DNA from 2 places in the Kitasatospora sp. NPDC127067 genome. Region 2 is predicted to be linked to the other one. Evidence: predicted binding sites of a transcription regulator. Region 2 holds the regulator's gene; the other holds the start of a gene.
What was found. The regulator HrcA, encoded in region 2, represses chaperone genes, less so after heat shock. The targets are predictions, from matches to a motif close to TTNGCACTCNGNNNNNCNGAGTGCNAA.
Positions count from the first base shown of each region.

Region 1: groL (chaperonin GroEL) is a predicted target of HrcA. The motif match lies at 2,903-2,929, and genes of this name have one in related genera.

Region 1 is NZ_JBHXEM010000003.1:2,499-10,138, forward strand. Features, by position in the region: gene tdh (L-threonine 3-dehydrogenase) at 1-670, shown strand, start outside; gene ACFWJ4_RS01900 (glycine C-acetyltransferase) at 723-1,916, shown strand; gene ACFWJ4_RS01905 (cold-shock protein) at 2,559-2,762, shown strand; gene groL (chaperonin GroEL) at 3,084-4,706, shown strand; gene ACFWJ4_RS01915 (hypothetical protein) at 4,836-5,192, shown strand; gene ACFWJ4_RS01920 (hypothetical protein) at 5,214-5,387, shown strand; gene ACFWJ4_RS01925 (hypothetical protein) at 5,394-6,113, opposite strand; gene ACFWJ4_RS01930 (PadR family transcriptional regulator) at 6,180-6,563, shown strand; gene ACFWJ4_RS01935 (hypothetical protein) at 6,560-7,540, shown strand; gene ACFWJ4_RS01940 (copper homeostasis protein CutC) at 7,629-7,640, shown strand, end outside.
Region 2 is NZ_JBHXEM010000021.1:14,234-21,873, forward strand. Features, by position in the region: gene hemW (radical SAM family heme chaperone HemW) at 1-1,152, shown strand, start outside; gene ACFWJ4_RS11860 (Uma2 family endonuclease) at 1,194-1,751, shown strand; gene ACFWJ4_RS11865 (DUF3097 domain-containing protein) at 1,742-2,575, opposite strand; gene ACFWJ4_RS11870 (hypothetical protein) at 2,607-3,191, opposite strand; gene htpX (zinc metalloprotease HtpX) at 3,224-4,144, opposite strand; gene hrcA (heat-inducible transcriptional repressor HrcA) at 4,434-5,468, shown strand; gene dnaJ (molecular chaperone DnaJ) at 5,545-6,684, shown strand; gene ACFWJ4_RS11890 (16S rRNA (uracil(1498)-N(3))-methyltransferase) at 6,760-7,509, shown strand.

The sequences.
Region 1 (7,640 bases), on a different contig from region 2:
CTTCGCCGAGTACGTGGCCCTGCCCGCCTCCAACGTCTGGGTGCACCGGGTGCCGGTCGACCTGGACGTGGCCGCGATCTTCGACCCGTTCGGCAACGCCGTGCACACCGCGCTGTCCTTCCCGCTGGTCGGCGAGGACGTGCTGGTCACCGGCGCCGGCCCGATCGGCATCATGGCCGCCGCCGTGGCCAAGCACGCCGGCGCCCGCAACGTGATGATCACCGACGTCTCCCCGTACCGCCTCGACCTGGCCCGCCGGGTCGGTGTGACGCTGGCGCTCGACGTCTCCGAGCACACCATCGAGGAGGGCCAGCAGAAGCTGGGCCTGCGCGAGGGCTTCGACGTCGGCCTGGAGATGTCCGGCCGTCCCGAGGCGATGCAGTCGATGATCGCCAACATGACCCACGGCGGGAAGATCGCCATGCTCGGCCTGCCCGCCGAGCAGTTCCCGGTGGACTGGGCCTCGATCGTCACGTCGATGATCACCATCAAGGGCATCTACGGCCGCGAGATGTTCGAGACCTGGTACGCGATGTCCGTGCTGCTGGAGGGCGGCCTGGACCTCAGCCCGGTGATCACCGGCCGCTACGCCGCCACCGACTTCGAGGCCGCCTTCGACGACGCCGCGGGCGGCAACTGCGGCAAGATCATCCTCGACTGGACCGCCTGAGCCCGCCCCAGCCCCGCCGAACTGCTCCCGCCGAACTGCTTAGGAGACCGCAGTGTTCGACAACGTGCGTGCCGACGTCGCCGCCACCCTGGACGAGATCCGCGAGGCCGGCCTGTTCAAGCCCGAGCGGGTGATCGGAAGCCCGCAGAGCGCCGCCGTCACCGTGACCGGCGGCGGCCGCCCGGGCGAGGTGCTGAACTTCTGTGCCAACAACTACCTCGGCCTGGCCGACCACCCCGAGGTGCTCGCCGCGGCCAAGGACGCCCTGGACCGCTGGGGCTACGGAATGGCCTCGGTCCGCTTCATCTGCGGCACCCAGGACGTCCACAAGGAGCTGGAGGACCGCCTCTCGGCCTTCCTCGGCCAGGAGGACACGATCCTCTACTCCTCCTGCTTCGACGCCAACGGCGGTGTCTTCGAGACCCTGCTGGACGACCGCGACGCCGTCATCTCCGACGCGCTGAACCACGCCAGCATCATCGACGGCATCCGGCTCAGCAAGGCCCGCCGCCACCGCTACGCCAACCGTGACCTGGCCGACCTGGAGAAGCAGCTCCAGGACACCCAGGACGCCCGCCGCCGCCTGATCGTCACCGACGGCGTGTTCTCGATGGACGGCTACGTCGCCCCGCTGCGCGAGATCTGCGACCTGGCCGACCGCTACGACGCCATGGTCATGGTGGACGACTCGCACGCCGTCGGCTTCGTCGGCGCGGGCGGCCGGGGCACCCCGGAGCTGCACGGCGTGATGGACCGCGTGGACATCATCACCGGCACCCTCGGCAAGGCGCTCGGCGGTGCCTCCGGCGGCTACGTGGCCGCCCGCCGGGAGATCGTCGCCCTGCTGCGCCAGCGCTCCCGCCCGTACCTGTTCTCCAACTCGCTGGCCCCGGTGATCGCGGCCGCCTCGCTCAAGGTGCTCGACCTGGTCGAGAAGTCCAACGAGCTGCGCGAGCGGCTCGCGGCCAACACCGCGCTGTTCCGGACGAAGATGACCGAGGCCGGGTTCGAGATCCTGCCCGGCGACCACCCGATCGCCCCGGTGATGATCGGCGACGCGGCCGAGGCCGGCCGGCTCGCCGAGCTGCTGCTGGAGCGCGGCGTGTACGTGATCGGCTTCTCCTACCCGGTGGTGCCGCACGGCCAGGCCCGGATCCGGGTGCAGCTGTCCGCGGCGCACTCCACCGAGGACGTCGAGCGCGCCGTGGCGGCCTTCGTGGACGCGCGCGCCGCCCTGGAGGGCTGACCTCCACCCAGGCTGCCCGTGGGCCGGACCGCTCGGAACCGGACCGGCCCACGGGCTCACAACCGCCGCGCGGCGGGGGCGCAGCGGCGCCCCCCCCCCACCGCCCCCCGCCCCCCCCCCCGGCGGGCCCCGCGCTTCCGGTTTGCGGGTGCCCGTGGGGCGGGCCCCCCCGCTGGCATTCCGGCCGGAATATTTCCCGGTCGAGTCGGAGTAGAGTGTGGCTCGGTTGGGAACAGGGTTTCCCTTTCGGCCCCCGCAGTGCTCGGCCCGGGGGCGTCCGGCCGGCGGGACCGGCCCGTGAAACATGTCAGGCGGATGTCAGAATTCCCGCGGACATTTGAGTAATTCGTCCGCTATGTCCGGCGTGAAATGCCGAGATTATTCCGATTCGGCCCGTCCTGTCCCTTGACATCGAGGCGGAATTACCGGTGGTTGGCCCTGTTGCAGAGGGCGTCGATCCGGATACATTCAGCGGCGGTCGACGCAATCACCCGCTCGCCGGAAGCCGCCTGGCGTCCTGCACGGAGGGTTGCGGCGTGCACGGCTGCGCCCAGGGGGGGTTCCCCGGGCCGGCCTTCAACCAACCCGGGCCCGCGACCTGCGGGCGCGTGAAGGGCCAGCACAGCACTAGGGGAGTTCGGAATGGCTCAGGGCACCGTCAAGTGGTTCAACGCGGAGAAGGGCTACGGCTTCATCGCGGTCGACGGTGGTGCGGACGTCTTCGTCCACTACAGCGCGATCCAGATGGACGGCTACCGCACCCTCGAGGAGGGCCAGCGGGTCGAGTTCGAGATCTCTCAGGGACAGAAGGGCCCGCAGGCGGACATGGTCCGCGCCGCGGTCTGACCCCTTCCGACCCCAGGAGCTCGGCGCGGCCCTGCGGCTGGTGACCTCTCGCTTCTCGACGGGCCCGTGCGACTCGTGTCGCACGGGCCCGTCGGCGTTCCCGGGCGGCCCCGGCGGCGGCTCGCGGATTGCCGATTGGGCTTGCACTCGCCCACCCGGAGTGCTAATCATTGGCGTTAGCACTCACAGTGTGAGAGTGACAGCGGACCGGGTCGGTGAGGCCCCCGGGAGCGGAGGGAATGGACCTCCGCGCACCAGGGCCGTCCGTCGCGGGCACCCCTTGGTCCGAGCAGTCGACCGTGTCCCGGAGGACCACTTCTGATGGCCAAGATCATCGCCTTTGATGAGGAAGCTCGCCGCGGCCTTGAGCGTGGCATGAACCAGCTCGCCGACGCGGTGAAGGTCACGCTCGGCCCCAAGGGCCGCAACGTCGTGCTGGAGAAGAAGTGGGGCGCCCCCACGATCACCAACGACGGTGTCTCCATCGCCAAGGAGATCGAGCTCGAGGACCCGTACGAGAAGATCGGTGCGGAGCTCGTCAAGGAGGTCGCCAAGAAGACGGACGACGTCGCGGGTGACGGCACCACCACCGCTACCGTGCTCGCCCAGGCCCTGGTTCGCGAGGGTCTGCGCAACGTCGCCGCCGGCGCCAACCCGATGGCCCTGAAGCGCGGCATCGAGAAGGCCGTCGCCGCCGTCTCGGACCAGCTGCTGGCCCAGGCCAAGGACGTGGAGACCAAGGAGCAGATCGCCTCCACCGCCTCCATCTCGGCCGCCGACACCCAGATCGGCGAGCTGATCGCCGAGGCCATGGACAAGGTCGGCAAGGAAGGCGTCATCACCGTCGAGGAGAGCAACACCTTCGGTCTGGAGCTTGAGCTCACCGAGGGCATGCGCTTCGACAAGGGCTACATCTCCGCCTACTTCGCCACCGACCTGGAGCGCATGGAGGCGACGTTCGAGGACCCGTACATCCTCATCGCCAACTCCAAGATCGGCTCGGTCAAGGACCTGCTCCCGCTGCTGGAGAAGGTCATGCAGAGCGGCAAGCCGCTGGTCATCATCGCCGAGGACGTCGAGGGCGAGGCCCTGTCGACCCTGGTCGTGAACAAGATCCGTGGCACCTTCAAGTCCGTCGCCGTCAAGGCCCCGGGCTTCGGTGACCGCCGCAAGGCCATGCTCGGCGACATCGCCATCCTCACCGGTGGCACCGTCATCTCCGAGGAGGTCGGCCTCAAGCTGGAGAACGCCGGCATCGACCTGCTGGGCACCGCCCGCAAGGTGGTCATCACCAAGGACGAGACCACCATCGTCGACGGTGGCGGCGACAGCGAGCAGGTCGCGGGCCGCGTCAACCAGATCCGCGCCGAGATCGAGAACAGCGACTCGGACTACGACCGCGAGAAGCTCCAGGAGCGCCTCGCCAAGCTGGCCGGCGGCGTGGCCGTCATCAAGGCCGGCGCGGCCACCGAGGTGGAGCTCAAGGAGCGCAAGCACCGCATCGAGGACGCCGTCCGCAACGCCAAGGCCGCCGTCGAGGAGGGCATCGTCGCCGGTGGTGGCGTCGCCCTGCTGCAGGCCGGTGTCGCCTTCGACAAGCTGGAGCTGGACGGCGACGAGGCCACCGGTGCCAACATCGTCAAGGTCGCGCTGGAGGCCCCGATCAAGCAGATCGCGACCAACGCCGGCCTGGAGGGTGGCGTCGTGGTGGAGAAGGTGCGCAACCTCCCCGCCGGTCACGGCCTGAACGCGGCCACCAACACCTACGTCGACCTGATCGCCGAGGGCATCATCGACCCGGCCAAGGTCACCCGCTCCGCGCTGCAGAACGCCGCCTCCATCGCGGCGCTGTTCCTCACCACCGAGGCCGTCATCGCCGACAAGCCGGAGAAGGCCGCCGCGGCCGCCGGCGGCGGCATGCCGGGCGGTGACATGGACTTCTGATCCTGATCGCTTCGATCGGATCGGTTGGACCTCGTCCGTGTGGGCGGTTCCCTTCGGGGGGCCGCCCACACGGCGTTTCGGCGTTCCGGGCGTTTCGGCGTTCCGGACGTGTCGACGGAGAATGGACGGATGGCTGCTGACGACATCGAGACCGCCCTGCACAACGCGCGGGCACTGATCCTGGCCGACCTCACCGCGCGGGACGTGGCGGACGCCGCCGTCGTCTCGCTGGTGGAGCAGGCCGTGACGCACCGCCGCTGGTGGCTGGAGCAGTGGCCGGACGGCACCGAGTACGTGCTCGGGCTGGTCGCCCAGGACGTCCAGGACGCGCTGCTGGAGGCGTACGGGCGCTGGCCGCTGTGCGCCGACTGCGCGGCCGACGGGGACCCGCACGCCCTCGGCGTGGAGCCCGAGCTGGGGCCGGACCCGCACTGGGTGTGCGGCAAGCAGGGCGCGGTGGTGGCACCCGTGGGGAAGCTCGCGTAGACCCGTGCGTACGGTGGCGGCATGAGGCGCTGGGTGTGGGGTGCGGTGGGCGGGTGCTGCGGGCTCGGGCTGTGGTGGGCCGCGGTGGAGCTGTCGGGGGCCGGCCAGGACGCGTGGTGGGCCGTGGTGGGTCGCCTGCCCGCGGTGCTGGCGGGAATGGCCGCCGCGGACCGGGTGCTCGCGCGGCGGGGCTGACGGGCGTCAGAGGGCGCCGAGTTCGGCCGTCAGATTGGTCCGCGCGGCGGCCGTGAAGCGCTCGCGGGCGGCGGGGGTGCGGTAGAGCGCGGGCAGGGCGAGCAGGTGGCGCAGGACGGCGGCCCGGCCGGCCGAGAAGTCCGGCGCGGGGACGAAGCCGTACTCCTCGCGGACGGCGGCCGCGTACGCCGCGTACGCCTCGGGGCTGCCGCCGAGGACGGCGAGGTCCGCGTCGCAGAGCACCTCGCCGTTGCGGTCGCCGGGCGCCGGGTCGTGGCCGACGGTGAGCAGCACCAGGCGCTCGACCTCGGCGACCCGCTCGGCGGGCAGTCCGGCGGCGGTCAGCGCGCGGACGGCCAGGGCGGCGCTGCGCTCCTCGTTCTCGGTGCGGTCGGGGCGGTAGACGGCGTCGTGGAACCAGGCCGCGAGCCGGACGGCCTCCGGGTCGTCGGCGTGCCCGGCCAGCTCGTCGACGTGTTCCAGCACGGCGTGCAGGTGGGTGACGGTGTGGTAGCGGCGCTGCGGCTCCGACCAGCGGCGCAGCAGCTCCCGGCCGTACGGTTCGGGCTCGACGGCGGCCCCGCAGCGGTGCAGCAGGGCGGTCCAGGCGGCGAGCAGGCCTTCGCCGAGCGGGCCTTCGGTGAGCGGGCCTTCGCCGAGCGGCCGGTGCCCGGGGGTGGACGGTCGGTGCCCGGCGGCGGACGGGTCGTGCGCGGTGGTCGGCATGGCGACCATTGTGGCGGCCCGGCCGGGCGCTGGACCTATAGGTAGGTTGACGATATATGTAGTCGTATGACTGAACGCTCCATGCAGGAGCCCACGCTGCTGCTGCTCACCGCGCTGGCCGACGCCCCGCGGCACGGCTACGCGCTCATCCAGGAGATCGCCGCGATCTCCGACGGCCGGGTCAGGATGCGCACCGGCACGCTCTACGGGGCGCTCGACCGGCTGCTGGGCCAGGGCCTGATCGAGGTCGCCGCCGAGGAGGTGGTGGACGGCCGCGCCCGGCGCAGCTACGCGCTGACCGGGGCCGGCCGGGACGCGCTGGCCGCCGAGGCGGAGCGGCTGCGGGCGGTGGCCACCGAGGCCGAGCGCCGGCTCAGCAGGATCCGGTCGATGCTGCCGGGCAAGGCCGGGTCGCAGGGGCGGCCCGCGGCGGGGGGAGGCCTCTCATGAGCACGCCGGCGATCGGCGCGGCGCCCTCGGCGGTGCTGCGGGCCGCGCTCCAGCTCTACCCGGAGCGGTACCGCCGCGAGCGCGGCGAGGAACTGGCCGAGGTGTTCGCCGACACGACCGCGGCCGGCGGCCGGCTGGCGGTCGCCCGGGAGGTCCTCGGCCTGGCGGTGTACGGGCTGCGGGTGCGGCTCGGACTGACCGGGGCCTCGCCGGCCGGGCGGTTGCTGGCGCTGCTCGCGCCGATGCTCGCCGGGGCGGTGGCCGGGGCGGCGTTGGCGGCCTGGCTGACCACGGCGGACCGGGTCGCCAACCGGTTCGCCTGGGACGACTCGTTCGGGACCCGGTTCGCCATGTTCTGCCCGCCGGTGGCCGCCGCGCTGCTGGTGGTGGCGGCCCTCCTGGGACGGTGGGCGGCGGTGCGGGGCAGCGCGCTGATCCTGGGCGCGTCGGCGCTGTACGAGCTGGGGGGTGCCGTGTGGCACGACCTGGCGGACGCCGCGCTGTACCCCCGCTTCGACCTGTGGTGGAGCGGCTACATCGGGATGGCCACGCTGCCGTTCGTCGGGGCCGCGCTGCTGCTGGTCGCGGCGCCGACCGACCTGCTGCCCCGGGCGACCTGGCGCACGGGCGGCCTGGTGCTGGCCTCGGTGGCGGTGGGCGCACTGCTGGAGGCGGCCCAGAACTGGGACGACACCAACTTCCCGCTGGACCTGGGGTGGGTCGTGGTGATGCTGATCGTGCCGGTGCTGCTGACCCTCGCCGGGCTGCGCGGGCGGATGGCGCCGGCGGCGGTGGGGGCGGCGGTGCTGGTGCTGACCGGCCCCGGCTGTCTGTTCAACATCTGGCGCGAGTCCCGCGGGGTGTCGCACCTGCTCCCGGTGGTGGCGCCGACGGTGGCCGTGCTGCTGCTGGTGGCGGTGGCGGTGCACCGGTTCGGGCGGCGGGAGGCGGTCGGGGCGGTCCAGGGGCCGGCCTGACCGGGAGGAGCGGGGAGGCCGTTTCCGGGTGACCGGAACGGCCTCCTCGGAGTTTCCGGGGGCGGACGGATGTGGCAGGCTGTCGAATATGTCTAGACCA
Region 2 (7,640 bases):
GACCGGCCGTTCGGCTTCTACCTGCACGTTCCGTACTGCGCCAGCCGCTGCGGCTACTGCGACTTCAACACCTACACCGCCACCGAGCTGCGCTCCTCCGGGGCGGTCGCCTCGCAGGACACGTACGCGGACAACGTGGTCGCCGAGATCCGCCTCGCCCGGAAGGTGCTGGGGGACACGGACCTCCCGGTGCGGACCGTCTTCCTCGGCGGCGGCACCCCGACCCTGCTGCCCGCCCGCGACCTGGTGAAGATGCTCGCCGCGATCCGCGAGGAGTTCGGGCTCGCCGAGGACGCCGAGGTCACCACCGAGGCCAACCCGGAGTCGGTCGACCCGGCGTACCTGGCCGAACTGCGCGAGGGCGGCTACAACCGGCTCTCCTTCGGCATGCAGAGCGCCCGCCCGCACGTCCTGAAGCTGCTCGACCGCCACCACACCCCGGGCCGCCCCGAGGCCTGCGTGGCCGAGGCCCGCGCGGCCGGCTTCGAGCACGTCAACCTCGACCTCATCTACGGCACCCCCGGCGAGTCCGACGACGACTGGCGGGCCTCCCTGGACGCCGCCATCGGCGCCGGGCCCGACCACGTCTCCGCGTACTCGCTGATCGTCGAGGAGGGCACCCGGCTCGCCGCCCGGGTCAAGCGCGGCGAACTGCCGATGATCGACGACGACGTGCACGCCGACCGCTACCTGATCGCCGAGGAGGCGCTCGCCGCCGCCGGCTACTCCTGGTACGAGGTCTCCAACTGGGCCACCGCCCCCGAGGGCCGCTGCCGCCACAACGAGCTGTACTGGACCGGCGCCGACTGGTGGGGCGCAGGCCCCGGCGCCCACAGCCACGTCGGCGGCGTCCGCTGGTGGAACGCCAAGCACCCCGCCGCCTACGCGCAGGCCCTCGCCGAGCAGCGCACCCCGGCGCTGGCGCGCGAGGTGCTGGCCGAGGAGGACCGCCGCGTCGAGCGGATCCTCCTGGAGCTGCGCCTGGTCGACGGCATCCCCCTGGACCTGCTCACCGACACCGGCCGCAAGGCGGCGGACCGGCACCTCGCCGACGGCCTCCTCGCCGCCGGGCCCTACGAGCGGGGCCGCGCCGCACTGACCTTGCAGGGACGGCTGTTGGCCGACGCGGTTGTACGTGACCTGGTCGACTGACATTCGTTAACGTGGGTGTCAGCCGTCGGAGGGAACGTGCGATGACCGCCATCGGTGATCGGATGACCGGGATCTTCGAGAACCTGGAGGTGCCGGAAGGCGTCAAGGCCGAACTCATCAGGGGGGAAATCGTGATGATGGCCGGGCCTGACATGGTCCACAACCTCATCATCCGGGCCATCCAGCACCAGACGCCGTACACCCGGTGGAATGCACTGACCACGCAGGATGTGGCCTTTCCCCGCGAGGCCAGTGAGCCGCAGCCGGACCTGGTCGTGTTTGAGCGGGGGGCTGCGGAGGAGAGCGGTCGGCTGTTGCCCGCGCTTGCGGTCACCCTGGCGGTCGAGGTGGTTTCGAAGACCAGCGTGCTTCGCGACTACCGGACCAAGCGGGAGCTCTATGCAGAGGGCCAGATTCCCGCATATCTGATTGTCGACCCGATCAAGGGTGTCTGTGTGCTGCTCACCGAGCCGAGTCGAGCGGCGGCCTCCGGGCTGCCGGACTACGCGGTTGAGCGGACCGCGAAGTTCGGCGAGTCGATTCCGCTGGATCTGCTCGACATCACGCTGGACACCTCGGAGTTCCGGACCTACTCCTGACCCGGCAGGGCCGTGAAGTCGATCAACTCCTCCACCCGGCCCAGCAGTTCGGGCTCCAGGTCCTTGTAGCTGTTCACCTTCGACAGGATGTGCTTCCAGGCCGCCGGGGTGTCCACCGGCCAGCCGAGGCGGCGGCAGGTGCCCTCCTTCCAGTCCTCGCCCCGCGGGACGGCGGGCCAGCCGGGGATGCCCACGCTGGAGGGCTTCACGGCCTGCCAGATGTCGATGTAGGGGTGGCCGACGACCAGCACCGAGTCGCCGGTGACCTGGGCGGCGATGCGGTGCTCCTTGGTCCCCGGCAGCAGGTGGTCGACCAGGACGCCGAGGCGGCGGCCGGGGCCGGGGGCGAAGTCGGCGACGATCGCGGGCAGGTCGTCGATGCCGCGCAGGTACTCGACGACGACGCCCTCGATCCGCAGGTCGTCGCCCCAGACCCGCTCGACCAGCTCGGCGTCGTGCCGGCCCTCGACGTAGATCCGGGACTCGCGGGCGACCCGGGCGCGGGCGTTCGGGACGGCGACGGAGCCGGAGGCGGTGCGGCCCGGCGTCCGGGCGGGAGCCGGGCCGGCCGGGCGGACCAGGGTGACCGCCCGGCCCTCCAGCAGGAAGCCGCGCGGCACCAGCGGGAACACCCGGTGCTTGCCGAACCGGTCCTCCAGGGTGACGGTGAACCCCTCGGCGGTCTTCTCGCAGCGCACCACCGCCCCGCAGAAGCCGGTCGCCGCCTCCTCGACCACCAGGTCCCGCTCGGCGGGTACCTCCGGGGCGGGCTGCTGGTTCTTCCACGGCGGGGTCAGGTCGGGTCCGTACTGGCGGCTGCGCATACGGGTGATCATAGGGACGGCGGACGGTGTGTCAGAGGCCCGGCGCGCCCCAGACCGGGAACCAGCGGCTCAGGTCCTTCTCCAGCCGCAGGTCGTTCCCCAGCATCGCGTTGACCTGCAGTTCCAGCGGGCTGTTGCGCTTCTCCCCGCCGCCGGGCATCGGGGCGAAGGGGTAGAACGTGCCGCGCTTGTAGAGGTAGACCAGGGCCAGCGACCGCCCCTGCGGATCGCGGAAGCCGACCAGCGAGCAGAGCAGCTGCGGCCCGAAGCCGTTCGCCTCCAGCTCGCTGTTGACCGCGTGCAGGTCGTTGACCAGCTCCGGCAGTTCCTCGGGCCGGTGCCGGGCGAGCAGCCAGGAGTAGCCGTAGTCGTCCTTGGAGGCCTCCACCGGGACGCCGCCGCGCTCGGTGTCGGCGTCCAGCAGGGCCCGGACCTGCTGCTCGACCTGGACGAAGGCCGCGCCCTCGACGGCCGCGAAGCAGACCGAGCCGAGCCCGGTGGGGGTGAACCCGGCCCCGGCCTCCAGGGTGAGCGCGGCGGACGGCACGCCGAACAGCTGGTCGAGGTCGGGCTTGACGGGCTTGGTGCGGCCGAACAGGGTGTCCAGGATTCCCACGGCGGTCCTTTCGCGTCAGGGGCTCGGCGGGTTCAGTGGCCGAGCTGCTCGGAGATCCTCGCCAGCTGCTCCAGCCGCTTCTCCAGGCTGGGGTGGGTGGAGAACAGCTGCGAGGCGGCCTCCCGGGCGCTCAGCGCGGGGGCGAAGTAGAAGGCGTTGTACGGCTGCGCCTGGCGCAGGTCCTTGCTGGGGATGGCCGCGATCTGCCCGGTCACCTTGGTGAGCGCCGAGGCCAGGGCGCTGGGCCGGCCGGTGAGCTGGGCGGCGGCCCGGTCGGCGGCCAGTTCTCGGTAGCGGGAGAGCAGCCGGGTGAGCAGGAAGCTGATCGCGTAGACGACGATCGACACCAGCGGGATGATCAGCGCCAGGATGGCGGCGTTCTGGTCGTTGTTGTTGCGCCCGCCGCCCATGAACCCGCCGTACACGGCGATCCGGGTCATCGCCCCGGCGAGGACGCCGAGGAACCCGGCGATCGTCATCACCGCGACGTCCCGGTGGGCGACGTGCGACAGCTCGTGCGCGAGGACTCCCTCCAGCTCCTCCGGTTCGAGCCGGCGCAGCAGTCCGGTGGTCACGCAGATCACCGCGTTCTGCGGGTTGCGGCCGGTGGCGAAGGCGTTCGGCATGTCGTTGTCGGCGACCGCCACCCGAGGTTTGGGCATGTCGGCCAGGGCGCAGAGCCGGTCGACGGTGCCGTGGAGTTGGGGGAACTGTTCCGGGGACACCTGGCGGGCGCCCATCGCCCGTTCGGTGATCTTGTCGCTGAACCAGAACTGGGCCACGAACAGCCCGCCGGAGATCAGGACGATCAGTGGCCAGGCGCCGCGCAGCAGCGCGATCAGCAGGCCGGTGAAACCGACGTACAGCAACCCGATCACGAACATCGTCGCGACCATGCGGCCGGTCAGGCCGCGGTCGGGCGCGAAACGGGTGTGCTGGCCCGAGCTCGACATCGCTTGCTCCTCCGTTCGCCGTCGCTTTCGATGCTGCCACCCGGACGGCCTCCCGGCACCACCCCGGTGCCGGGAGGATCGAACCGCCGGGGCCCCGCGGGCCGTGTCCGGAACTGCGGGGAGGATCACGCCCCTCGGGCCGTTCCTGCCGTAGGACCCGGGCCTTACACTGGCAGGTACGGTTCTGGCACTCGTACGTTCAGAGTGCCAAGACCGGGGGCCTCTCGGAGCGGCCCGCAGCAGCGAGGGACACAGTCGGACAACGTGCGAAGACGGAGGTGCGTGCCCCATGGCCGGTGAGGTCCGCCAGCTGGACGAACGCAAGCTCGCCGTACTCCGCGCGATCGTGCAGGACTACGTGGGCACCGAGGAGCCGGTCGGCTCCAAGGCCCTGGTGGAACGGCACAACCTCGGGGTCTCGCCGGCGACCGTCCGCAACGACATGGCGGCGCTGGAGGAGGAGGGCTACATCCACCAGCCGCACACCAGTGCCGGCCGCATCCCGACCGACAAGGGGTACCGCCTCTTCGTCGACAAGCTCGCCGAGATCAAGCCGATGAGCGCCCCCGAGCGCCGGGCCATCCGGCACTTCCTGGACGGCGCGGTCGACCTGGACGACGTGGTCGCCCGCACCGTGCGGCTGCTCGCCCAGCTGACCCGGCAGGTCGCGGTGGTGCAGTACCCCTCGCTGACGCGCTCCACCGTCCGGCACATCGAGCTGGTGGCGCTGGCCCCGGCCAAGGTGATGCTGGTACTGATCACCAACACCGGCCGGGTCGAGCAGCGGATGGTCGACTGCCCGGGCTCGGTCGGCGAGACGGTGCTGGCGGACCTGCGGGCCCGGATCAACGCGAGAGCCGCCGGCCGGCGCCTCCCGGAGGTCCCGGGGCTGCTGGAGGAGCTGCCGGCGCTGTTCGAGCAGGCCGACCGGCCGACGGTCAGCACGGTCCTGGCGACCCTGTTCGAGACGCTCGCCGAGCAGAACGAGGAGCGGATCATGCTGGCCGGCACGGCCAACCTGACCCGCTTCGGGCACGACTTCCCGCTCACCATCCAGCCGGTGCTGGAGGCCCTGGAGGAGCAGGTCATCCTGCTCCGCCTCCTGGGTGAGACCGCGGACGCCGCGATGACGGTCCGGATCGGGCGGGAGAACGCCTATGAAGGGCTGAATTCCACCTCGATCGTTTCGGTCGGCTACGGTTCGGGCGACGAGAGCGTGGCGAAACTGGGTGTGATCGGTCCGACCCGGATGGACTACCCCGGCACAATGGGGGCGGTGCGAGCGGTGGCACGGTACGTGGGCCAGATCCTGGCAGAGTCCTAGCAAGAGCCACCGTTAAAATTTTTAACGGTGGCGTCCAGTCGCAGCACTACTACAGGCGGAACAAGCGGAGCATTTGGTGGCCACGGACTACTACGCGGTACTCGGCGTCCGACGGGATGCGGGGCAGGACGAGATCAAGAAGGCGTTCCGGCGCCTGGCACGCGAACTGCACCCGGACGTCAACCCGGACCCGAAGACGCAGGAGCGGTTCAAGGAGATCAACGCCGCCTACGAGGTGCTCTCCGACCCGCAGAAGCGTCAGGTCTACGACCTCGGCGGGGACCCGCTGTCCCCGGGCGGCGGCGGTGCCGGCGGCTTCGGTGCCGGCGCGGCGGGCTTCGGCTTCTCCGACATCATGGACGCCTTCTTCGGCGCCGCGGCCGGCCAGCGCGGCCCGCGCTCGCGCACCCGCCGCGGCCAGGACGCCATGATCCGGCTGGAGATCACCCTGGAGGAGGCCGCGTTCGGCACCACCAAGGAACTCCAGGTCGACACCGCCGTCACCTGCACCACCTGCAGCGGCGAGGGCGCGGCCCCCGGCACCTCGGCGCAGACCTGTGACATGTGCCGGGGCAAGGGCGAGGTCTCCCAGGTCACCCGGTCCTTCCTGGGCCAGGTCATGACCTCCCGCCCCTGCCCGCAGTGCCAGGGCTTCGGCACCGTCGTGCCGACCCCGTGCCCGGAGTGCGCCGGCGACGGCCGCGTGCGCGCCCGCCGCACCCTGACCGTCAAGATCCCGGCCGGGGTCGACAACGGCACCCGGATCCAGCTGGCCGGCGAGGGCGAGGTCGGCCCCGGCGGCGGCCCGGCCGGCGACCTGTACGTCGAGATCGCCGAGACCACCCACGCCATCTTCCAGCGGCGCGGGGACGACCTGCACTGCACCGTCACCATCCCGATGACGGCGGCCTCGCTCGGCACCCGGGTGCCGCTGCAGACCCTGGACGGCCTGGAGGAGGTCGACATCCGGCCCGGCACCCAGTCCGGCCAGTCGATCCCGCTGCACGGCCGGGGCATCACCCACCTGCGCGGCGGCGGCCGGGGCGACCTGATAGTGCACGTCGAGGTGAAGACGCCCACCAAGCTCGACGCCGAGCAGGAGGAGCTGCTGCGCCGCCTCGCGGTGCTGCGCGGCGAGGAGCAGCCGTCCGGCCAGTTCGCGCCGGGCCAGCAGGGCCTGTTCTCCCGCCTGAAGGACGCCTTCAACGGCCGGTAGTCGTCCGCGGAGGGGTGCCGGGGGATCCCGGCACCCCTTCCGTGTTCCCGTCCCACTCCTGGAGGTTCCCCCGTCATGACCGCGCCCGTCTTCGTCGTCGAGACCGAGCGGATCGCCGCCGCCGTGCCCGGGGCCGTGGTGCGCCTGGACGGCCCGGAGGGGCGGCACGCGGCCGCGGTGAAGCGGCTGGAGCCGGGCGAGGCGGTCACCCTGGCCGACGGGCTGGGACTCGGGGTGGACGGCACGGTCGCCGAGGTGCTCGGCAAGGACGCGATCGACGTGACGGTCGCCGCCGTGCGCCGGGAGCCGGAGCCCGCGCCGCGGATCGTGGTCGTCCAGGCGCTGCCCAAGGGCGACCGCGGCGAGCTGGCCGTGGAGACGATGACCGAGGTCGGCGTGGACGTGGTGGTCCCGTGGTCCGCCTCGCGCTGCATCACCCAGTGGAAGGGCGAGCGCGGCGCCAAGGCGCTCGCCAAGTGGCGGGCCACCGCCCGGGAGGCGGGCAAGCAGTCCCGCCGGCTGCGCTTCCCCGAGGTCCGCGAGCCGATGACCACCCGGCAGCTGGCGCCGGTGCTGGCGCGGGCCGCGTTCGCCGCCGTGCTGCACGAGGAGGGCGCCGAGCCGCTGGCGCACGCCGGGCTGCCGGAGGGCGGGGACATCGTGCTGGTGGTCGGCCCCGAGGGCGGGGTCTCCCCGGAGGAGCTGGCCGCCTTCGCCGAGGCGGGCGCCAAGCCGTACCGGCTGGGCTCCTCGGTGCTGCGCACCTCGACCGCCGGGGTGGCCGCCGGCGCGCTGCTGCTCGGGCGCACCGGCCGCTGGTCGTGACGGCGGCCGTGACAGCTGCCGTGATGGCGGCCGTGCAGGCGGCCGGGGCGGCCTGCGGGGCGGTTCCCGGGAGGGCCTAACAGCCCTCCGCGGGCGGCGCCGGAAGTCTGGGAAAAACGGCGCGGATCGTA